DNA from 3 places in the Streptomyces sp. SAI-127 genome. Region 2 is predicted to be linked to each of the others. Evidence: riboswitches for the same ligand, from Rfam matches in the RefSeq annotation. Region 2 holds a riboswitch; each other region holds the start of a gene.
What was found. Region 2 has a riboswitch for cyclic di-AMP ahead of M2157_RS25105 (M23 family metallopeptidase). Riboswitches for the same ligand answer to the same signal wherever they lie in the genome.
Positions count from the first base shown of each region.

Region 1: linked by a shared signal. The riboswitch ahead of M2157_RS27830 (transglycosylase family protein) and the one ahead of M2157_RS25105 (M23 family metallopeptidase) in region 2 are both predicted to bind cyclic di-AMP.
Region 3: linked by a shared signal. The riboswitch ahead of M2157_RS08925 (LysM peptidoglycan-binding domain-containing M23 family metallopeptidase) and the one ahead of M2157_RS25105 (M23 family metallopeptidase) in region 2 are both predicted to bind cyclic di-AMP.

Region 1 is NZ_JARXYJ010000001.1:6,057,224-6,065,012, reverse strand. It holds gene M2157_RS27840 (septum formation initiator family protein) at 1-236, opposite strand, end outside; gene eno (phosphopyruvate hydratase) at 353-1,648, opposite strand; gene M2157_RS27830 (transglycosylase family protein) at 1,941-2,618, opposite strand; cyclic di-AMP (ydaO/yuaA leader) riboswitch at 2,622-2,865, opposite strand; gene M2157_RS27825 (transglycosylase family protein) at 3,025-4,005, opposite strand; gene M2157_RS27820 (cytochrome P450) at 4,198-5,430, opposite strand; gene M2157_RS27815 (nucleoside triphosphate pyrophosphohydrolase) at 5,532-6,557, opposite strand; gene M2157_RS27810 (SurA N-terminal domain-containing protein) at 6,705-7,352, opposite strand; gene M2157_RS27805 (glycoside hydrolase domain-containing protein) at 7,497-7,789, opposite strand, start outside.
Region 2 is NZ_JARXYJ010000001.1:5,470,765-5,478,553, forward strand. It holds gene M2157_RS25080 (response regulator transcription factor) at 1-120, opposite strand, end outside; gene M2157_RS25085 (sensor histidine kinase) at 108-1,259, opposite strand; gene M2157_RS25090 (hypothetical protein) at 1,331-1,591, opposite strand; tRNA gene M2157_RS25095 (tRNA-Met) at 1,721-1,794, shown strand; gene M2157_RS25100 (PP2C family protein-serine/threonine phosphatase) at 1,902-2,987, shown strand; cyclic di-AMP (ydaO/yuaA leader) riboswitch at 3,212-3,369, shown strand; gene M2157_RS25105 (M23 family metallopeptidase) at 3,381-4,415, shown strand; gene M2157_RS25110 (aldo/keto reductase) at 4,480-5,433, shown strand; gene M2157_RS25115 (PrsW family intramembrane metalloprotease) at 5,594-6,955, opposite strand; gene trmB (tRNA (guanosine(46)-N7)-methyltransferase TrmB) at 7,006-7,789, opposite strand, start outside.
Region 3 is NZ_JARXYJ010000001.1:1,876,547-1,884,335, forward strand. It holds gene M2157_RS08900 (MBL fold metallo-hydrolase) at 1-1,124, opposite strand, end outside; gene M2157_RS08905 (Glu/Leu/Phe/Val dehydrogenase dimerization domain-containing protein) at 1,301-2,479, shown strand; gene M2157_RS08910 (TetR/AcrR family transcriptional regulator) at 2,530-3,138, shown strand; gene M2157_RS08915 (SGNH/GDSL hydrolase family protein) at 3,183-3,968, opposite strand; gene M2157_RS08920 (DUF6250 domain-containing protein) at 4,111-4,830, opposite strand; gene M2157_RS08925 (LysM peptidoglycan-binding domain-containing M23 family metallopeptidase) at 5,110-6,054, opposite strand; cyclic di-AMP (ydaO/yuaA leader) riboswitch at 6,059-6,228, opposite strand; gene M2157_RS08930 (alpha-galactosidase) at 6,526-7,789, opposite strand, start outside.

The sequences.
Region 1 (7,789 bases), 590 kb from region 2:
TTCTCCCGCTGCAGATCGGCGATCTCGGCGCGCTGGGAGACGTACTGCCTTATCGGGTACGCCAGCGCCACCACCAGCGTGCACAGCACGAGCGCGAGCAGCGCGGCCCGGCCGGTCAGCCGGGAGCGGCGGGCCTGTCGCTTGGTCTGGGAGCGGTAGACACGGGCCGCGGTCTGCTCGCCGAGCAGTCTGATCCTGGTCGCGGTGGAGAAACGGTCCCGGTCCTTCACAGCCATCGGCTTCCGCCTCCCCTTCTACGTGCGTACGTCCCCGCACACGGTACGGGACCGGTACGGGGACGTACGTACGACTGGCTAGGGATTGACCCTGGTGGGGTCAGCCCTTGCTGTGCCTAATGGTTCGCAGAGCGAAACCGGGGGAACGCGCTGCGGCCGGCGTACACCGCCGCGTCGTCGAGGATCTCCTCGATGCGCAGGAGCTGGTTGTACTTGGCGACGCGCTCGGAGCGGGCCGGGGCGCCGGTCTTGATCTGGCCGCAGTTGGTGGCGACGGCGAGGTCGGCGATGGTGACGTCCTCGGTCTCGCCGGAGCGGTGGGACATCATGCACTTGAAGCCGCTGCGCTGGGCGAGCTCGACGGCGTCCAGGGTCTCGGTGAGCGAGCCGATCTGGTTCACCTTGACGAGCAGGGCGTTGGCGGCGCCGTCGTCGATGCCGCGGGCCAGTCGCTCCGGGTTGGTGACGAACAGGTCGTCGCCGACGATCTGGACCTTGTCACCGAGCTTGTCGGTGAGGACCTTCCAGCCGGCCCAGTCGTCCTCGAACAGCGGGTCCTCGATGGAGACGAGCGGGTAGGCCGCCACGAGCTCCTCGTAGTACTCCGTCATCTCGGCGGCGGAGCGGTCCTTGCCCTCGAACTGGTACTTGCCGTCCTTGTAGAACTCGGAGGCGGCGACGTCGAGCGCCAGGGCGACCTGCTCGCCGGGGATGTAACCGGCTTCCTTGATGGCCTCGAGGATGAGGTCCAGGGCGGCGCGGTTGGACTCCAGGTTCGGCGCGAAGCCGCCCTCGTCACCGAGGCTGGTGGACAGGCCCTTGCTCTTCAGGACCTTCTTGAGGGTGTGGTAGACCTCGGTGCCCCAGCGCAGCGCCTCGGAGAAGGACTCCGCACCGATCGGGGCGATCATGAACTCCTGGATGTCCACGTTGGAGTCGGCGTGCGAGCCGCCGTTCAGGATGTTCATCATCGGCACCGGCAGCAGGTGCGCGTTCGGGCCGCCCAGGTAGCGGAAGAGCGGGAGGTCGCTGGCCTCGGAGGCGGCGTGCGCGACGGCGAGGGAGACGCCGAGGATGGCGTTGGCGCCGAGCGAGCCCTTGTTGTCGGTGGCGTCCAGGTCGAACATCGCCTGGTCGATCAGGCGCTGCTCGGTGGCGTCGTAGCCGACCAGCTCCGGGCCGATCTGCTCGATGACGGCGAGGACGGCCTTCTCGACACCCTTGCCCTGGTAGCGGTTCGGGTCACCGTCGCGGAGCTCGATGGCCTCGAAGGCACCCGTGGAGGCACCGGACGGGACGGCGGCACGACCCGTGCTGCCGTCGTCGAGGCCGACCTCGACCTCGACCGTGGGGTTGCCTCGGGAGTCCAGGATTTCCCGGGCTACGACGACGTCGATGGACGGCACGAGCATCTCCTTCTTGGGGTGTGACACGGTCCGCCGGGACCGCGGTGGGTTCTGCGAGACCGAGCCTAACCGGCTCCGGGGGATCGGCCACCGTGTGGACCGCCCCGTGGACAGAACCGAGAGTAAATTGTTTCTGAACTGAACAAAGACGTCCCGGTGGCGGCGCATGAAAAAACCCCGCCCCGGTGCGTACGGGGGAACACGCACCGGAGCGGGGAGCCCGTGGGGACGGGGGGACCCTCACGAGGCCTTCATCGTGAAGGACACGGATGTGAGGGCGCTGTGGTTCAGCTGGGTCTTACTTCAGGTGCAGCTGCTGGCCCGGGTAGATGAAGTCGGCGTCGGTGACGATGTCCTTGTTCAGCTTGAACAGCTTCTGCCAGCCGCCCTTGACCTTGTGCTTCTCGGCGATCGAGCTGAGGGTGTCACCCTTGACGACCTTGTACTCGCCGTCGCCCTTCTTGACCTTCTTGCCGGTCGGGGTGGTGACGGTCTTCTTGGCCGCCGGGCGGTCGGTCGAACGGGACGCGCTCTGCTCCTCGGTCGAACGGCTGCTCGTGTTCGAGCTGCCGGAGGAGGACGAGCTGCTGCCGCCGCTGTAGGTGGCGCTGGACAGGCCCGTGCCGCAGACCGGCCAGGCACCCTTGCCCTGCGAGGCGAGGACCTTCTCGGCGACGGCGATCTGCTGGGACTTGCTGGCCTGGTTGGCCTGCGCGGCGTACTGCGTGCCGCCGTAGGCGGCCCAGGTGGAGGCCGAGAACTGCAGACCGCCGTAGTAACCGTTGCCGGTGTTGATGGACCAGTTGCCGCCGGACTCGCACTGGGCGACGGTGTCCCACTCGGAGGCGGTGGCGGCGGAGGCGTTGCCGGCCGCCATCAGCGGGGCGGCGATGGCGACACCGGTGACACCGGCGAGCGCGGCGGCGCGGGTGGCCTTGGACGGACGACGGTGCTTGCCCTTGCCCGAAAACAGCATGGTGGATCCCCTCACCGACGCCTGCGAGGTGAGCTGTCGGGTTCGGGCCGGTTGAGTTGCCCGGTCGCGCACCCTGCGGTGCGCGGCTTCACCCCAAGCCGGTTCCGGCGGCCTTTCGACCGTGAGACCCCGTGAGGCCTCTGCTGCCGGACCCGGCACTTACCTTGGGTCCCCCGCTCCTGCCTACGGCGCTTGACGCGACGACTGTTCCCGTACGGCCGCTGGCAGGATTCGGCGTTGCGACAGACGGGGCTCGGGTTGCCGAGCGGTGACGACCGTAGACACGCGCTCGGCGGAAATTCAAAGACGATCAGGGCTTCTGAGACTCATCCCACACTTTCACCAAAGTGGACATTCAGTGCGAAGTGTGACGCGAACTCCCGCTGTTTTTCTGGGCTTTTCAGCCCTATTCAGCCCCTGTGTCGAGCGTCTGACCGGCGACGATGTTGCTCGGGTCGGCCCCGATGCGGTCCTTGTTCTCGGCGTAGAGGGCGCGCCATCCGCCGTCGAGGCCAAGGGAGTCGGCGATGGAGGCGAGGGAGTCGCCCTCCTGGACGGTGTAGGTGCGGGCGGCGTGCCGGCCGGCCGCGGAGGAGGCCGTGCTCTTCGTCGCGACCTCCTCGGCGCTGCCGCCCCGGTGCTTGCCGGAGCCGAGTGCGCCGACGTCCACGAGGGCCGAAGAGCTGCCCTCCTGCCACGACTTGTCCGCTTCATCCTCTTCCGGGCTCACCACGGGCGAGCTGTCGGAACGCTGCGCTTCTTCCGTGGCGGATCCCTCGGAACCCGAAGAGTTCTTTTTGTCCGACTTGGCGGAACCATCGCCATTGCCGGAAGGGGTGGCCGATGGCGAGGGAGTCGCGGACGAACCGTCCAGCGCGTCGAGCAGACCGGAAGACTTTTCGGAGCCTGATGAGTTGGAGGAACCGGATGAATCGGATGAATCCGACGAGCCGGACGCCGAGGCCGAGGGCGTCCCGCTCTCCACACCCGTGTCGACATCGGCCGAGCTCGAGTCCTTGCTGAGACCGCCGAGCAGACCGCAGGTCGGCCATGCGGCGATGCCCTGGTCCGCGAGAAGCTTCTCGGCCACGGCTATCTGCTGGTTACGGCTGGCCAGATCAGCGGTCCTGGCGTATTCGAGGCCGCCGTACTTCTCCCAGTTCTCCTGGGACATCTGGAGGCCGCCGTAGTAGCCGTTGCCGTCGTTCGCGCTCCAGGAGCTGCCGCTCTCGCATTCCGCGACCCGGTCCCAGGTGGTGCCGGTGGCGGCGCTCGCTCCGGTCGCTCCGAGCAGTGGGATCGCGATGGCGGATCCCGTCACACCGGCCGCGACGAGGAGAGCCGGAGCCTGACGGGGGCGACGGTGACGACCGTTCCCGGAGAGCATGCGGGGACCTTTCCCGAGAGAGCAGGGACCTGCGCGGCCGGTGTTGCAGGGCACCGCGCTGGTCCGTGAACGTATAGGGATTCGATCACTTGTCACAAGTTAATGCCGCGTAGATCACGTGAAGATCACAGACTTGAGGGCGCGTCATGTTTACGCGGCCCCGCGCGGGGATAGGCCGGACCCCTCGGTCGATTACCGGACGGGCGTGAACTCCACGGGCAAAGTACGCAGTCCACGCATGATGAGCCCCCCACGCCAGCGCAAATCGGCTGAATCCACCGCGAGTTGCAGGTCCGGGAGACGGGTGAGGAGGGTGGCGAGCGCGGTCTGCCCCTCCAGGCGGGCGAGCGGGGCACCGAGGCAGTAGTGGATGCCGTGGCCGTAACCGAGGTGCTGATTGTCACGGCGGGACAGATCGAGCACATCGGGGTCTGCGAACCGCTCGGGATCCCGGTCCGCCGCCGCGAGCACGACGAGCACCGGGTCGCCGGCTGCGATGTCCTGACCGCCGATCCGCAGGGGTTCGGTGGCGAACCGCCAGGTGGCCAGCTCGACCGGACCGTCGTACCGCAGGAGCTCCTCCACACCGGTCTCCAGCAGGCCTCTTTCCCCGTCGGCCAGGGACTTCTGCAGCCGACTCCGCTGCTCGGGGTGGGTGAGGAGGGCGTACACGCCGTTCCCGATGAGATTGACGGTGGTCTCGAAGCCGGCGAACAGAAGGATGAAGGCCATCGCGGCGGCCTCGTTCTCGGTGAGGTGCTCGCCGTGGTCGGAGGCGCGGATCAGCCCGGAGATGAGGTCCTCGCCCGGGGCCGGCTCGTCGGGCAGTGCTTCCCGCTTGCGGTGGATGAGCTCGGCGAGATAGCCGCGCATCTTCTTCACGGACCGCGCGACCCCGCCCCGCGGGCCCCCTCCGTGGCGGATCATCATGCCGGCCCAGTCCCGGAAGTCGTCCTGGTCCTCTCGGGGGACGCCGAGCAGGTCGCAGATCGCGTAGATGGGGAGCGGGAAGGCGAAGTCATGGATGAGGTCGGCGGTGCCGGTGGCGGCGAACCCGTCGATGAGGCGGTCGGTCAACTCCTGCACCCGCGGCGCGAATTCGGCGACCCTTCTGGGCGTGAACGCCTTGCTGACGAGCCGTCGGAGCCTGGTGTGGTCCGGCGGGTCGATGTTCAGCAGATGCGTCATCAGCTCCGCCTTGCGCTCCCCCGGGATACCGGTCTTGCCCTTGGCGTGCGCGGGCTCGTCGTGGTGCGCCGGGTTCTTGCTGAGCCGCTGGTCGGCGAGGGCCTGCTTGGCATCGGCGTACCGGGTGACCAGCCAGGCCTCCACCCCGCTGGGCAGCCGGGTCCTGTGCACGGGGGCGTGCTCGCGGAGCCAGGCGTAGGCGGGGTAGGGGTCGGTGGCGAACTCCCAGGAGAACAATTGGGGGGCGGGAGTCGCGGCGGCGGCAACGGCAGGGGACGCGGGGGTGCCGGGGGTCGCGGGGTCGGCGAGGCCGGCTGGGTCGGCTGAGGGCTGGTCGGTCACTCCTTGACGTTTTCCGGCGGGTGGGGTGCCTCGACCTCCCGGATCGCGTCCCGGTACAGCCGGGCCGCCGCACGCAGGGCCGCCTCCGGATCGACGCCCTCCGCCTCGGCGCGGGCGGCCAGGACGAGGAGTTCGTAACCGATGCCCTCGGTCTTCGGCAGCGGGACGTCCAGGCCCGCCATCCGCACCCGCGACGCCAGCTTCGCCGCGAGGGCGAGGCCGGGCTGGCCGAGGGGGATGCCCTCGGTCACCGAACTGCGCTGCTTCTCTATCGCCTTGGTGCGCAGCCAGTGCGCCTTGACCTCCTCGGGCGTGCTGGCCGTCTCGTCGCCGAAGACGTGCGGATGGCGGTGGATGAGCTTGGCAACGATGCCGCCGGCGACGTCGTCGACGGAGAAGGGGGCGTCCGGGTCGTCCTCGGCGATACGGGAGTGGAAGACGACCTGGAGCAGGACGTCCCCGAGCTCCTCGCGCAGTTCGTCGCGGTCGCCCTCCTCGATGGCCTCGACGAGTTCGTACGCCTCCTCGATGCCGTACTTGGCGAGGCCCTCGTGGGTCTGCTGGGAGGACCAGGGGCATTCGGCGCGGATCCGGTCCATGACCTGGACGAGGTCGAGGAGCCGGGCACCGGGCAGGTCGTAGGAGGCGGGGAGCAGCTCCAGCTCGGGCATCTGTATGCGTCCGGATCCGGCGAGGCGTGCCAGACCGTCCGTGAGGGCCGGCTCGCCCTCGCCCGTGGCCACGACGACCACCTTGTGTCCGCCCGCGCACGCTCCGACCAGCTCCTCGGCGGTCGGGGACGTCTCGTCGACCTCTATCCCCGCCTCCCGCAGATACGGCAGCTGAGGGTGGGCTCCGTCCGCGCACAGAACGCGGTCGGCGGCGTGCAGCGCCTGCCAGGCGGGCCAGGACAGCAGGCCGGGGGCGACGCGGTGGCTGGTGGTGAGCAGGACGATGCGGCCGGGGGCGGACGCCGTGTCGGGGTCCTGGTCAGGGGCGGGCTCGAAGCCGGTTGCGTTCACAGTTCGAAGCTAACGCACGGCGTCGACGGGGCGATCAGTTTGTCCACAGGCAGGGGGTGGCGGGGTGATCGTATGATCATCCGTCTGCCTGCCGGGTTGCCCCGCGGTGTGGGGCTGGTCCCACGGTGTGGGGCTGCCTCGGTCCCGCTACGCGCTCTGCTCGCTCCCCGCCGTCGTGACCTCGCGCACCCACGGGGTCTTCGCGTCGACGCGGGTGCTCTTCGCGACGTCCCAGGTGCCGTAGCGCGGGTTGAGGTCGACGTCGAGTTGCTTGGACGCCTTGCTCAGGGCGTTCCAGAAGGCGGGGTTGCCGGTGTCGGTGCCGAGCTTTCCGGCGAGTTTCTGGGCCTCCAGCTGGAGGAGGAGGTTCTCGTCGAGGCGCTCGGGCGCGATGCCGTACTGCTGGAGCCACGCCGTCTCCAGGCCCTTGGCGCCGCCCGCCTGCTCCTCCAGGCCGGAGCGCAGCGCCTGGACCTCCTTGCGGTTGACGGACACGCCCGCGTTCTCGGCCGCCCGGTGCAGCACCTGGTCGAGGACCATGCCGTGCAGGACGTCGCGGGTGAGGGTGCCGGTCTTGGCGATGGCCTGCGCGTACTGCGCCTCGTCGGTGACGGCCGCCCGCTGCGCGTCACGCACCTCGGTCACCCGGTTCTCCAGCTGCGCGACGGTGATCCGCTGCCCGCCGACGACGGCCGCGGCGCCGGGATGCGCGTCGCTTCCGCACGCGGTGAGCAGGGGTGCCGCGGCGGCGAGCGCGGCGGAGAGGACGAGCGCGGTGCGACGACGGCGGTGCAAGGAGGCCTCCCGAGGAGATTGTGCGACGGTGCACAAGGTCTTGCGGTGATCGATGGTAGGCAGGGGACGGGCTCTGGCCAACCCATTCGACCAACGATTCACCAGGACTTCGGGCACCGCCGCGCCACGCGCGCGTGGTTGCCGTCAGCCGGTGATCGCCACCGGCCCGTCCCAGGCGTCCCGGTCCACGGTGATCGTGTAGCCGTTGCGCGACTCCTTGCTGTTCACGAGGTACTGGTGGCCACGGCTGTGGTCCGTGTACTGCGTGGCGCCGAAGGGCCAGTCCGCGGTGGTGGTGTTCTGCTTGTCCCACAGCGCGTACCAGAGGTTGCCCGGCAGGTCGGTCCTGTCGGTCGCGTTGGCGATCGCCTTGGCGCTGGAACTGCTGAAGCCGTAGAAGCCCGCTCGGTACGTCTTCGCGCGCAGGGTCTTGTCGA
Region 2 (7,789 bases):
GGCGGGCAGGATGTCCGGACCGGTGCCCACGACGGCCACCACCTCGTGCCCGGAGGACGTCAGCAGGAGGACGAGCCCCTCTCTCAGGAGGGCGTTGTCCTCGGCGATCACCACACGCACGGCAGCTCCACATCGATCACGGTCGGGCCCCCGGCGGGGCTGGTCACTTCGAAGGTCCCGTCGAGCGCGGCGACCCTGCGCCGCATCCCGAGCAGCCCTGAACCCGCGGACTCGTCGGCGCCGCCCCGGCCCTCGTCCCGCACCCGCACGGTCAGGCCGCGCCGGGTACGGGATAGCCGGACCTCGGCACGGTCCGCCCCGCTGTACTTGGCCACATTGGTGAGGGACTCGGCGACCACGAAGTAGGCCGCGGCCTCCACCGCCGCGGGCGCCCGGGTGCCCGCGTCCAGACCGCCGTCCTCGACGCCGACCGCGAGCCCGCTGCTCGACGCCAGCGCCCGGACCGCGCCGACGAGACCCCGGTCGGTGAGGATCGGCGGGTGGATGCCGCGCACCACCTGCCGCAGCTCCGTCAGTGCCTGTTCGGCCTGGTCCTGGGCGTCGTCCAGCAGTCTGCGGGCGGCGTCGGGGTCACGGTCGTAGGCCCGCTTGGCGAGTCCGATCCGCATCGAGAGCGCCACGAGGTTGGCCTGGGCGCCGTCGTGCAGGTCCCGCTCGATGCGGCGCAGTTCGGCCTCGTGTGCGGCGATGGCGTCGGCCCGGGTCTCCTTCAGCTCCTCGACCCGCCGGGCCAGCCTGGCCTTCGGGGAGGGCATGAGCAGCACGGTCGACCAACGGGCCTCGGTGTCCGCGAGCTTCACGATCAGCGGCAGGACGACCGGGCTGCGGCGCAGGACGCCGGCCCACACACCGTCGACGACCAGGCCGAGGGGCCACAGTGGGAGGGCGAGGGCGAGGAGGGCGCCGTAGAGGTAATAGGAGACCATCCAGCGGAGGTCCCTGAGCGTGCCGGGATCCTGCACGGAAATCCTCAGCCGCTCGCGGAGCGTGCCGGTCATCGGCGGGTACGCCTCGGGGATCTCCCGGCCCGTCCACAGGGCGGTCAGGTTGCGCTTGGCGCTCGCGATCCGACGTATCAGCAGCACGGCCTCGGGGAGCAGCCAGCAGCCGACCACGGCGACCGTACCGATGGCGGCGATCAGCAGCACGGTGATGAAGATGTACACGCCGAAACACATCGCCGCGGCCACCACGAGGTGCACGGTCGCCATCGCCGCACGCTGCACCGACTTCCACATGCGGCTCACGCTAGATGATCGGGCCCGGGCGCACGGTGTAGCCCGCTACACCATCGGGACCCGGGCGAGGCTCACTCCGGTCGGCCGTCCTCACCGTCGCCGTGGTCGCGGACCCAGTTCCGGTGGGCGTTCGATCCCTCGCGGCCGGGAGAGAGCTTCAGTACGGCTCCGTCGTCGATCTGCTCCAGGCTCGTCACCACATAGGGAGAACCCGCCCGCACCGCCAGCCGGATGCTGCCATTGCCGAACTCCGTCACCCGCAGGGTCCGGCCGCCGGAGAGCGGGATGTCCCGCTTGTCGATCTCCACCGGTCGCTCGTCGGCTGCCGCCATGAGCCCCTCCTCGTCTCCGTGAGGGGCGCCACGGTACGCCGTCCTCGCCGGACCGACCGTCACTCCCGGCCTCCGAAACAACCCTGGCGCGAACCACCCCGCGGATGACGTATGCTGGTTACACAACGACGCGGGGTGGAGCAGCTCGGTAGCTCGCTGGGCTCATAACCCAGAGGTCGCAGGTTCAAATCCTGTCCCCGCTACTCACGGCTCAGGGCCGGAGTCCAGTTACTGGACTCCGGCCCTGAGTGTTTCCCCCGGTCGGGCCACCCGGCTCGCCCCCCGCTCCCGCTCGGGGAAACCTGGAGGCGTGGAGCAGGAGGGGCCGATCTCGTACGCGCGCACCTTCGTCCGCCTGCTCCCGGCGCTGCTGCTCGTCGCCGGGGCGTGCTACGACTACCTCACCCCGTCCCAGTTCTCCGCCGCGCCCCTCTTCACCGCCGCGCCTCTGGTCGCGGCCCCGCTCTACTCCCGGCGCGGCACCGTCCTCACCGGCGTCGCGACCGTCCTCGTCGTCCTCGCGGTCCACCTGCGGCTCGGCATCGTCCTCGAAGTCGACGCCGTCACCGAGACTGTCACCGTGATGACGGTCTCCGTCCTCGCGGTTCTCATCAATCTCCTCGTCCGCCGCAGCAGCGAACGGCTCGCCTCCCAGCGCGAGATCGCCGAGGCCGCCCAGCGGGCGGTGCTGCCCGGGCCCGCCGGGCGGATCGGAGGGTTCGACATCGCGGTGCGCTACGAGGCGGCCCAGGCGGACGCCTTCATCGGCGGCGACCTGTACGCCGTGCAGGACAGCCCGCACGGCGTACGGATGATCGTCGGGGACGTGCGCGGCAAGGGGATGGGGGCGGTGGCGGCCGTCGCGATCGTCATCGGGGCGTTCCGGGAGGCCGTCGAGCAGGAGACCACGCTGGAGGCCGTCGCCCAGCGGCTGGAGCGGGCGCTGACTCGGGAGGGGACGCGGCGGGACAGCGTCGAGGTCTTCGAGGGGTTCATCACGGCCGTCCTCGCCGAACTCCCGCACGGCGACGGGGTCGTGCGGATCGTCAACCGCGGGCACCCCCCGCCCCTGTTGCTGCACGCGGACGGCACGGTGCGCGCGCTGCCCGCCCAGGACCCCGCGCTGCCGCTCGGCATGGGCGACCTCGGCACCTGGCCCGACCGGGGCGAGGAGTACGGCTTCCCCGGCGGGGCCACACTGCTGCTGTATACGGACGGACTGTCCGAGGCGCGGGACCGGCAGGGGCGGTTCTACGACCCCGAGGCGCGGCTGGCCGGCCGCGCCTTCCGGGAACCCGGCGCACTGCTCGCCGCCCTCGTGGGCGAGGCGCGCCGGCATTCCGGTGGCTTCCTCGCCGACGACCTGGCGCTGCTCGCCGTACGACGGCCTTTGTGACGTGGGGTGAGCGGGTGAGCGCCCTCCGCATAACCACTGACGCGCAGTCAAAACCTGTGAGTTGCCTGAGGCGAGGTCAACTCGCCCGTTTTTCACCGTTCATGGGCCGTAAGTCCAGCGGGATTTCGTTAATGATCAAGCGGAACAGCTTGGAATCGGGCCCCCGGGTCTATTAACGTTCGATAACGCAGCGCGGTCGTCCCAGCCGTCACAAGAGACGGCTCCGTGCTCACGCGCCGAATTCCGCTAGGAAACCGGGGAACCACCAACTTGGGGTGAATCGCGCGTACACCGCCGTGGCAGCACGGCGGGTATACGCGCGTAGGAGACCTTCCTGCTCCGAACCCGTCAGCTAACCCGGTAGGCGAGAAGGAAGGAAAGGAGTGCGCCCACGTGGCGAACCCGCCTGCCCCTGAGGCCCCGTTCGAACCCGGTCAGCGCAGTACCGACACACTTGTGTACGGCGGCTACCGCGCCGACGACGAGGCCCCGCTGGGGGAGTGGAACCCCACCGAGGAGACCCTCCCCGCCGTACGTGGCCGGCATCGCGTCGCCAAGCAGCGTGGCGGAGGATTCGCCCGCAGCTCCACCGTTCTGGGCGTCGGTGTCATAGCCGCCGTCAGCGCGGGCGGGATGGCCAGCGCCAACACCGGCAAGCCGCCGGTCTCCATCTCCATGCCCGACCTGCCCTCCGTGGGTTCGCTCATCTCGGACGACTCCGACTCCCCCGCGGACGACACGAGCGCCTTCAGCAGCGTCGGCGCCACCACCGCCGACACCGCCAAGGGCACCTCGGACGCCGGTGAGGCGCTGCGCTCGCGCATCCTGGCCCAGGCCGAGCGGCAGCAGGACCAGATCGACACCAAGGCCGCCCAGGCCGTCGCGGCCGCCGCCGAGAAGGAGGCCGACGCGGCCGCCGCCCAGGCGGAGAAGGACGCTCAGGAGAAGGCCGCCGCCGCGAAGAAGCAGGCGGAGGAGGAGGCCGCGAAGAAGGCCGAGGCCGAGCGCCTGGCCGAGCTCGCCAAGCAGTTCACGCTGCCGACCTCGTCGTACACCATCACCTCGACCTTCGGTCAGGCCGGTTCGCTGTGGTCCTCCGGCTACCACACGGGCCTCGACTTCGCCGCCCCCACGGGCACGCTCATCAAGGCCATCCACAGCGGCACCATCACCGAGGCCGGCTGGGCCGGTTCCTACGGCTACCGCACGATCCTGACCCTCGACGACGGCACCGAGCTGTGGTTCTGCCACCAGTCCTCGATCAGCGTCAGCGTCGGACAGAAGGTCAGCACCGGTGACGTCATCGGCCGCGTGGGCGCCACGGGCAACGTGACGGGTGCGCACCTGCACCTCGAGGTCCACCCGGGCGGCTCGGCCGACGGGATCGACCCGATGGCGTGGCTGCGCGGCAAGGGTCTCAACCCCTGAGGTTTACGGTGATTTTGCGGGCGGGCCGGAAGGCGGGCGTCCGGTGCGTGCGTTGACGTAGGACATGACTGTCTCTCCGCTTCGCAAGCTCGGCTCCTCCGACCTCGAGGTCTTCCCGCTCTCCCTCGGCGGCAACGTGTTCGGCTGGACGGCCGACGAGTCCCAGTCCTTCGCCGTCCTCGACGCGTACGCCGCCGCGGGCGGCAACTTCCTCGACACGGCCGACTCCTACTCGGCCTGGGTCGACGGCAACTCCGGCGGTGAGTCCGAGACCGTGATCGGCAAGTGGGTGGCGGCGCGGGGCAACCGCGACGACGTCGTCATCGCCACGAAGGTCAGCCAGCACCCCGACTTCCCCGGCCTGACCGCCACCAACATCAAGGCCGCCGCCGACGCCTCGCTGCGGCGCCTGGGCACCGACCACATCGACCTCTACTACACCCACTTCGACAAGACCGAGGTGCCGGTCGAGGAGATCATCGGCGCGCTGGACGAGCTGGTGAAGGCGGGCAAGGTGCGGGCGATCGGAGCCTCCAACATCTCCGCCGCGCGCCTCGCGGAGTCCCTGGCTTTCTCGGACCGCGAGGGCCTGGCGCGCTATGTCGCCCTGCAGCCCCAGTACAACCTCGTCTCCCGTGACACCTACGAGGGTGAGCTGCAGGCGGTGGCCGCGCGCGAGGGCCTCGCCGCCGTCCCGTACTACGCCCTCGCCTCCGGGTTCCTCACCGGCAAGTACCGTCCCGGCGCGACCGTCGACAGCCCGCGGGCCGCGGCGGGCGCCGGCAAGCACCTGGACACCGAACGCGGGCAGAAGGTGCTCGCGGCCCTGGACGACATCGCCGAGGCCCACACCGTCCCGGTCGCCACGGTCGCCCTGGCCTGGCTCGCGTCCCGGCCGACGGTCGCGGCCCCGATCGCTTCCGCGCGTACGGTGGCACAGCTGCCGGCGCTGCTGGGGGTGGCGGAGCTGGTGCTGACGGAGGAGGAGACGGCTCGCCTGACGGAGGCCTCGGCCTGACTCGGGCGCGGGTGCCGACCGGCGGTGCCGGGCTTGCCGGGCTCTGAGCAGCCGGCGTCGCGGTCCGCGCGGCGGAGTGGCCGTGGCGGGCAGCGCACCGGACGCCGCCAGGGCGGCCGCGCCGAGCAGGGCGCCCACGGTTCTTGCTGTGGTGGTCGAGCTACGTCCGGTACGGGTTGTACGCGGGGTACGGCACCGCCGGTTGGGCCGGTTGGGCCGGTTGGGCCGACTGGACCGGGTGCGGCGGATAGCCGTACACCCCGTACACCGGCCAGGGCGGCGCGGCCACCGGTACCGGCGGCGCCGTCATCCGGGCCGCATGGTCCAGCGCGGGCCGCGCCACGTCCCGCCGCCGCCACAGCTCGTGCAGCAACTCCCGCTCCCGTACGACGAAGTCGGCGTTCGCCCGCCCGAGCCGCCCCCGGCGCCGTAGGAACGCCAAGGACGTCGCGTACGCCTCGTACTGCGAGACCGCCCGTGCCGCGGCCCGCCCGCCGAACTGCCGCCGCGCGTACTCCCGCGCCAGCCGCCGCGCCCGCATCGAGCCCAGTACATACGGCTCGGTCGGCGCCAGCCACCCTGCGACGGCGTACGCGGGCAGTTCCTCGCGCACGGTCTTGAGCTCCCGCTGCCGCGTCCAGATGACCAGCCAGGTCAGCAGCGCGAACGCCGGCACCATGAACATCGCGTACACCGCGAAGAACCCGTACTCCCCGAGCGTCGAGGAGCCGTTCCACATCGCGTGCATGCCCATCGCGAGCAGCAGACCGGACAGCGGGACGAGCACCCGCCGTACGTGCTGGCGTTCCGCCGAGAGCGCGGAGATGCCGAAGCCGATGCCGGTGAGGACGGTGAACAGGGGGTGCGCGAACGGTGACATCACGACGCGCACGAAGAAGGTCGCGGCGGTGACGGAGGCGATGCCGCCGTGGCCGTTGAGCTGGTCGGTGCCGAAGGCGGTGCCGAGGTAGAGGATGTTCTCGGTGAAGGCGAAGCCGGTGGCGGTGACCCCCGCTATCACCACCCCGTCGACGATCCCGGTGAAGTCCCGTCTGCGGAACAGGAAGACCAGCAGAACGGCGGCGGCCTTGGCCGACTCCTCGACGACCGGCGCTATCACGGTCGCGCCGAGGGTGTCGGCGCTGGTCGGGTCTGCGGTCGCCGTCGCTATCCATTTCGTCGCGAAGCTGTTGGCGATGATCGCTATCAGCGCCGCCGCGCAGGCGCCCCAGGCGAAAGCGAACAGCAGATTGCGCCAGGGGCCCGGTTCGACCCGGTCGAGCCAGCGGAACGCGGCCATGAGCAGCGGTACGGGCAGGACGGCGAGGCCCAGCCCGACCAGGAACCCCTCGGTGCCGGTCTGTTGACGGACCAGGGCGAGGATGACGAGCCCGGACAGCGCGAGGAGGGTGATCAGGGCGCCGTAGCGCACCCACTTCCGCTGCCACCAGTGCGCATGCCGCAGCGCGGCGCCACCGGTGGGGTCACCGGGGTGCGTCGGATACGGGGGACAGGTGGCCACAGCATCGACCTTAACGAGACGGAGGCGCCGTCCGCAGGCGGGGCGGGTGATCAGACGCCGGTGGGGGACTGGTCGGATCGGTCGGGTCGGTCGCCGTGCTGTACGCGGCGGAACAGCAGGTCGTTCACGACATGTCCTTTGTCCAGTCCCTGCCCCTCGAAACGAGTCAGCGGCCGGAAGTCGGGACGCGACGCAAAACCGCCGTCGGCCTGTGTGTTCTCGAAATCGGGATGCGCCGTGAGCACGTCGAGCATCTGCTCGGCGTACGGTTCCCAGTCGGTCGCGCAGTGCACCAGCGCCCCCGGCCGCAGCCGCGTCGCGGCCAGGTCCAGGAACTCCGGCTGGATCAGCCGCCGCTTGTGGTGCCGCTTCTTGGGCCAGGGGTCGGGGAAGTAGACGCGCAGCCCGTCGAGCGAGTCCTCGGTGAGCATCTCGCGCAGCAGGATGATGGCGTCGCCGTTGCCGACCCGGACGTTGGACAGTTTCTGCTGCTCGGCGAGGTTGAGCAGGTTCCCCTGCCCAGGGGTGTGCACATCGACGGCGAGGATGTTGATCCCCGGCTCCGCGGCGGCCATCTGCGCGGTGGCCTCACCCATCCCGAAGCCGATCTCCAGCACGACCGGGTGGTCGTTGCCGAACATCTCGGCGAGGTCGATCGTGCGCTGCCCGTCGATGTCGAGGCCCCATGTGGGCCACAGCCGCTGCAACGCGTCCGCCTGCCCCGCCGTCACCCGACTGCGGCGCGGCTGAAAACTCCGGATCCGCCGCTCGAAGTGCGATCCCGCGGGATCGGCACTGGGCCCGTCGGGAAACCGCGGCTCCCCTTTGGCCCGG
Region 3 (7,789 bases), 3.6 Mb from region 2:
CACCCCCCGGCCGGCGCCTTCGCCACCCCCCGCCACCAAGGATCGGCCACCGGCACGGCCCCGGGCTCGAACGGCTCCCCCGGCCGAGGCGTGGCCATCGCGACGCCGGCCTTGTGGGCCAGCAACATCGTCCGCTCCGCGGGCTCCGCCCAAGGATGCTGCGCGAGATTGAACGTGCCCCAGTGGATCGGCAGCAGCACCCCCTCCGCCGCGTCCCCGCCCTGCAGATCCAGATGAGACTGCACTGCCTCCTCAGGCGTCATGTGAATCTCCGGCCAGAACTCCGAGTAGGCGCCGAGCTGGATCATCGTCGCGTCGAAGGGCCCGAACGACGCGCCGATGTCCTTGAACCCCTCGAAGTACCCGGTGTCACCGCTGTGGTAGACCCGGTGTTCTCCACTGGAGACGACCCAGGACGCCCACAGCGTGTGCTGGGTGTTCCGCAGCCCTCGCCCGCAGAAGTGACGGGCGGGGGTGGCCGTCAGCGTCAGCCCGGCGACCTGGGTCGACTCGTGCCAGTCCAGCTCATGCAGCCGGTCGGCGGACACCCCCCAGTGCTCGAGATGGGCTCCCACACCGAGCGGCACGGCGAAGACGGTGTCCGTCCCGGCCAGTTGCTTGATCGTGGGCATGTCCAGGTGGTCGTAGTGATCGTGGGAGATGACGATCACGTCGACCGGACCGAGCGCTGCGAGCGGCAAGGGCACGGGGTGCAGCCGCTTGGGCCCGGCGAAGGGGAACGGGGAGCACCGCTCACCCCAGACGGGATCGAACAGCACCCGCCGTCCGTCGATCTCGGCGAGCACGCTGGAGTGCCCCATCCAGGTCAGCCGCAGTCCGGTGGCCGGCGGCTTGGAGAGGTCGGCGAGCGTCGTGGCATGGACCGGGATCCGGCCCTGCGGTGCTCGCTGCTGCCGGGCGTCGCTGTCGAAGTAGCCCTTGGCGAAGTCGATCGCCGACCCGTCGGGCCGGATCCTGGCGGTTCCGCCGGGGTTCTGGAAGACACCGTCTTTGAAGTGGGGGGATCTGCGGATACGCGCCATGCGCTCACCGCTCGGGTCCGCACCGAAGGCCGCGGGCTGCAGCGCTCGGAGCCCGGAGCTCAGGGGACGGAAGCCGGTCACGGTACCTCCAGGTGGAGTCGCTGAGGCATCCATTATGGTCCGCCCCTCTGACAGTGCCGGAGTCTGTCCGGTCACACGGGTAAGGACGCCTTCGGAGCGGATCACGTTGACAGGGCGCGGCCGGATGCCAATACTGACCCCCCGTTCAGTAGCCGTCCGCCCGTACCGGAGCCCGTGTGACCACCCCCCTGCTGTCCCTCACCTGGACCGACCACGTCACCGGCCGCCAGGGCTTCCTGGTCGTCGACCGGCTGGTACGGGGTGTCGCCAGCGGCGGCCTGCGCATGCGCCCCGGCTGCACCCTGGACGAGGTCACGGGGCTCGCCCGCGGCATGACCATGAAAGAGGCCCTGCACTACGACTCCGAGGCGCGGTACATCCCGCTGGGCGGCGCCAAGGGCGGCATCGACTGCGACCCCCGGGACCCGGCGGCGTACGGCCTCCTCGTGCGCTACCTGCGCGCCATGCGGCCGTACGTCGAAAGCCTCTGGACGACGGGCGAGGACCTCGGTCTCAGCCAGGACCTGGTGGACCGGGCGGCCGCGGAGGCCGGCCTGGTCTCCTCGATCCAGGCGGTCTATCCGCTGCTCGACGACGAGGCCACGGCCCGGCGGCGGCTCGCGGACGCGTTCGCCGTCGAGGTCGACGGCATCGGGCTCGATGAACTGGCCGGCGGCTGCGGGGTCACCGAGTCGGTCCTCGCGGCCCTGGACCTGGCCGGGGTGCCGTACGCGGGCACGCGCGTGGCGGTGCAGGGCCTCGGCACCATGGGCGGGGCCACGGCACGCTTCCTCACGCGCGCGGGGCTCACCGTGGTGGCCGTCGCCGACATCAAGGGCACGGTCTTCAACCCCGCGGGGCTCGACGTCGAGGCGCTGCTGGCCGCCAGGGACGCCTACGGCACCGTGGACCGCTCGGCCCTGCGCCCCGCCGATCGCGAACTGCCCGGCGACGCCTGGCTGTCGCTCGACGCGGAGGTACTCGTGCCCGCGGCGGTGTCGTACACGATCGACACCGGCAACCAGGAGCGGATCAGGGCCCGTTGGATCGTCGAGGCGGCCAACATGCCGGTCCTGCCCGCGGCGGAGGCGCTGTTGGCCGCGCGCGGGGTCACCGTACTGCCGGACGTGGTGGTCAACTCCGGGACCAACGCCTGGTGGTGGTGGACCCTGTTCGGCGACATCGGCGCGGACGCGGACGAGGCCTTCGCGCACATACGGCGTTCCATGCGTGCCCTCGTCGAGCAGTTGCTGGCCCGCGCGGAGGCGGACGGGAGCTCGCCGCGCGCCGCCGCCCACGCCCTGGTGGCGGACCGGCTGCCGGTGATCGCGGACCGGTTCGGCTGGTACCGCTGACCTGGCCCCTCGGGGCGGCGCCCCACCGGGCGACGGCTTAGGGTGACCCCGTGGCGAGAGTGCGGTTGACAGTGGCCGAGCGGCGCGAGGAGCTGCTCCGGGCCGCCATCGAGCAGATCGAGGCGCGGGGCGTGGCAGCCGTCAGGATCGCCGACGTGGCCTCGGTGCTCGGAGTCAGCAACGCCCTGGTGCTCTACCACTTCTCCACGAAGGAGAAGCTGGTCGCCGCCGCGTTCACCTACGCCGCCGAGGACGATCTGGCCCATCTGCGCAAGCTCCTGGGCCGCCGTACCAGCGCCTTGCGTCGGCTGCGGGCGGCCGTTCGCTGGTACGCGCCGACGGGCCAGGCCAAGGGCTGGCGGCTGTGGATCGAGGGCTGGGCGGTGGCCCTGCGCGAGCCGGCGCTCCAGGAGGTCACCCGCGACCTCGACAGGCGCTGGAAGGCGGCCCTCGCGGAAGTGATCGCCGAGGGCGTGGCCGCGGGCGAGTTCGACTGCCCGGACCCGCAGGCCACGGCCCTGCGCCTCACCGCCCTCCTGGACGGCCTGGCCGTCCAACTGACGTCCTACGCGGGCGCGGTGCCCGGATCCCGGGCCCAGGCGTGGGTGGACGAGGCCCTGGCCCGCGAACTCGGGCTGGACGGCACGGGGTCCGCATAGCGGCGGAGAGGCGAAACCCGCCCGGCCCCGGTGCCGCGCGCAGCTCAAGCCACCGAAGCGATCCGGCTCTTGATGTCATCCGGCGACAGCACACCCTTGGCCGTCACGTGGTCCCCGGAGGACTCCCCCCGCAGCCGACGCCCGATCCACGGCACCAGATACTCCCGGGCCCAGTGGACGTCGTCCCGTCGCACGTCCAGCGGACCGCGCGGCGGAAGCGGCGGCCAGGGCTGGTCCGGGTCGGCCGGGACCTCGAGGCCGAGGACCTGGCCCGCACGGAGCGCCACACGCGTGTGCCCCTCCGGGGAGAGGTGCAGCCGGTCGCCGTCCCAGGCCCGCCGGTCCTGAATGGTCTTCAGGGACCACAGGTCGAGCACCGGGCAGCCGTACCGGTCGGCGACGGCCCGCACGTGTCCGTTGTACGTGGCGATCTTGCCCCGCAGATGCTTGAGCACGGGAACGCCACGCGTGTCGAAGCCGGTCGTCACCATGACCGTGCCGCACGCCTCGGTGAGCCGGGCGATCGCCCGCTCGAAGCGCTCGGCGACCTCGTCGGGGTCGGTACCGGGCCGGATGATGTCGTTGCCGCCGGCGCAGAACGACACCAGGTCCGGTGCCAGTTCGGCGGCCTGCGGAAGCTGGTCCTCGACGATCTGGTCGAGCAGCTTCCCGCGTACGGCGAGATTGCTGTACCTGAAGTCGCCCTCGGGCCGCCGGTCCGCGAGAAGTACCGCGAACCGGTCGGCCCATCCGACGAACGCCCCGTCGGGGCCGGGGTCGCCGACGCCCTCGGTGAAGCTGTCCCCCACCGCCACGTACGACCCGATCACTGAACTGCCGTCATCCTTCGAATCGTCTGCCACAGCCGTTCATGATTCACCTTCGAATGTGACCTACGCGACCGTAGGAAGGGCTTGACGGGCGGTGAGATAAGCCACGCTTAAAGTGTTCGCCAAACAAGGAATAGGTCTCTCATCGCGAACGTTGACGCTGCGACCGCCATACCCTGAACTCGCTGATCCGGAAGTGGCTCCAGGTGGTCCGGAACGCGAAGTGCCCCGTCGTATAAGGCTCCGGGTCGGTGTAGTCGAAGACGAGCCGCCCGTTGTCCCACCACTGCACCTTGGAGCCGTCGGAGACGATCCGCACCCGGTTCGGCTCGTTCGCGACGAGCAGCGGCTCGGTGTAGTCGTAGATCAGCGGCCGCACGCCGGACTCTCCGACATATCGGCGCAGCCGTGTCGTGGTGTTGTAGTTGGCGCCGTAGCCCGAGTAGTACGTCTTCAGGTAGTCGTACTCCGCGAGCGCCCCGCCCCGTCGGGTGGCGAAGAGGTCGTCGGGGGACCGCACGTCGACCGCGTTCCAGAAGTTGTTCAGATCGGACACCCGGTCGTTGGCCCCGCCCTCGGAGACAGGCGTGGCGGTGTACTCCAGGACGTACGGCCCTTCGAGCGGCTGCCTGAACCAGATCGTCGCGCCGGCGGGCACGTCGACCTCCAGTACTCCGCGCTGCGCGGTGACCGTGCCGCCCTGCTCCAGTTCGACGGCCCAGCGGCCGAGACCGTGACGGAAGTCGTCGTGCGCGATGAGGCGACGGTGGCGGGGCGAGGCGCTCGCGGTGGCCGCGGGGGCGAGGGCGGCCAGGGCGGCGCCGGCCGCGAGGGCTCCGAAGGCTCTACGGGTGGTCGTCATGCGAGAGCGTTCCTTCCGGGGACGGCTGAGAGTGGGTCGCAGAGAGCCGCGCACGGTCCGGGCGCCCCGGTGGTGCGGCAGCCGGAAAGCCTAGAAAGCGCTTGCCCTGCGGCGGAGTTCACTCTGTCCCCACCCTCCCCCACCTGTCGACGCCCTGAGCGCGCCTGCCACAAGAACGCAATGAAGTGATCATGAAGGCGCAGAGCCGCTCCGAGTGGGAACACCGAAGGCCGGACCCGGGGATCGGGGTCCGGCCTTCGGTGGCACAGGGGGGCGTTGTCAGCCGACGGCGACGCCCTTCGAACGGAGGTAGGCGACCGGGTCCACGTCGGAGCCGTAGTCCGGCGTGGTGCGGATCTCGAAGTGCAGGTGCGGGCCGGTGACATTGCCGGTCGCGCCGGAGAGGCCGATCTGCTGACCCTCGGTCACGGTCTGGCCGGCCGAGACAGAGAGCTGGGACAGGTGGGCGTACTGCGCGTAGTAGCCGTCGTTGAGCTTGATGACGACCTGGTTGCCGTAGGCGCCACCCCAGCCCGCGGAGACGACCGTGCCCGCGCCCACGGCCTTCAGCGAGGTACCGGTCGGGACGACGAAGTCGACGCCGGTGTGGTAACCGCTGGACCACATGCTGCCCGCCACGCGGTAACCGGTGCCGATGGTGGCGCCGGTGACCGGCAGGGTGTAACCGCTGGAGCTCGTGGTGTTCGAGCTCTGGGTCGCGGACGTCGACTTCGAGGACGACTTCGACTCCGCCTTCTCCGCCTTCTCCGTCTTCTTCGCCTTCGAGGAGGACGAGGGAGCGGAGGACTCGGTCTTCGTCGTGCTCGTCCTGGCCTTCTTGCCGATCGAGAGCTTCAGACCGGGGTGGATCAGCGACGGGTCGTCCCCGATGGCCGAGCGGTTGTCGGCGTACAGCTTCTTCCAGCCACCACTGACGTTCTGTTCATCGGCGATCTTCGAAAGATAGTCGCCGGCGCGCACCGAATAGGTGCGCACCGTAGAGGTCTTCGCGGTGTCCTTCTTCGCGGCCGTCTTTTCGGCGGACTTCTGCGTGACCGGAAGCGACTGAACGGCCTTTTCCGATACGGACTGGGGGGTGGCGGCGTGAGCGCCGGTGGCCCCCATGAGCGGGAGGGCGAGAGCGGCGCCTCCGGTTCCGGCGACGGCTATCGAGCGGGCGAAGCGCTGGGACTTCGGACGGCGGTGCTTACCCTTCGCGGGCATGGTGAATTCCTCTCCGGCGCCTGCGAGGTGAGCTGTCGGGTGCGGGCTGGAGATGCCCGGCCGCGTCGAGACGCGACTTAACCCCAAGCCGTTCCGGAGACCGGAACAGGCGGAACTACCTGTGGGTCCCCCGCTCCTGCCGTGCACGGGTGTGTGAGTGAGCGGAATCCGTTCGGCGGCAGGATTGGGCGTCCGACCGGATCGGTGGCGAACGTAAGCGAACAAGACGCAAAGGGACAAGTGAGAGGTTCCCTGTGCGCGCGTTTCTCTTGATCCCTTATGAGAATTACCGGTCACCCTGCGTGAATCGGACGCCCGTAACCTGGACCGAATCCCCTTGAAAAACCTGCGAATTACGTGAACATGACGGGCGACACACCGTCACGGATATGACGCTCCTCACGTCACGAATTCACAGGAACCCTGATTCCGGAAGGAGTTGGAAGGAAGCTATTAATTCGGGCAGAAGCCCTAGATGCGGCGCAGTCGGATAACCGTCGCATCGAGGTCGCCACGCAAACCGGTACGAAGGCCGTGATGCAGCAACACGGCCCCTCGGTGCACTTCGCCCGTTTCGGGGCATTCGTACGACGCTGTCGGGTCAAGTCCGCGCAGCCGCAGCGCCGGGACGGGCTCGCCGTACTTCTGCGCCTGGAGCCAGGCGAGGACCACGGTCTCGTCCCCGAGGACGTACTGCACCGCGCTCAGTCCGCCCCGCGGAGGCCGCAGCCGGTAGAGCTCGCCACGCTGCACCAAGGGCCGGATCTCCTTGTAAAGGGCCACCCACCGCCCGGCCTCGGCGAGCTCCTCCTCGGTCCACTCCGCGAGGTCACCGCCGACCCCGAGCACTCCGGCCATCGCGCTCACGAACCGGAACCGCAGCGAGCTCACCCGGTCGTTGAGCTGGGTGTTGGGGCTGTCGGTGACCCAGGCGGCCATCACGCGCGCGGGGTGGATCTGACTGAAGCCGTACTGAATGGCGAGGCGGTCGAGCGGGTCGGTGTTGTCCGAGGTCCACACCTGGTCGGTGCGGCTGAGCACCCCGAGGTCGATCCGGCCGCCGCCACCCGAGCAGGACTCGAAGGCGACGCCGGGGTGGGCTTGCCGCAAGCGGTCCAAAAGGGCATAGAAGCCGTGGACATGGTCGACCCACAGACGCTGCGGATAGGGGTCGCCGGGCCAGCCGGCATCCGTGAAGCAGCGGTTGAAGTCCCACTTCACATAGTCGATCGGGGCCGAGGAGAGCAGGGTGTCGAGCTGCCCCCACAAATACTCCTGGACGTCCTCACGCGCGAGATTCAGCACGAGCTGATTGCGGAACTCCGTCCGCTTTCGTCCGGATTGGTACTGCACCCAGTCCGGGTGGGCGCGGTACAGCTCGCTGTCCGGGTTGATCATCTCCGGCTCGACCCAGATGCCGAACTGCATGCCGAGCCCGTGCACGTACTCGCCGAGCGGCTTGAGGCCGTTCGGGAAGCGGTCGGGGTTGGGCGCCCAGTCGCCGAGCCCGGCCCGGTCACTGGTGCGGGCACCGAACCAGCCGTCGTCGACGACGAACAGCTCGACGCCCATCGCCGCGGCCCGCCGGGCGAGGGTGCCCTGCTGCTCCTCGGAGATGTCGAAGTTGGTGGCCTCCCAGGAGTTGAACAGCACGGGCCGGTCCTCGTCCGCGCCCGGGATGACGTACGCCCGCTGGTAGGCGTGCCAGGCACGGCTCGCCCCGCCGAACCCGCCG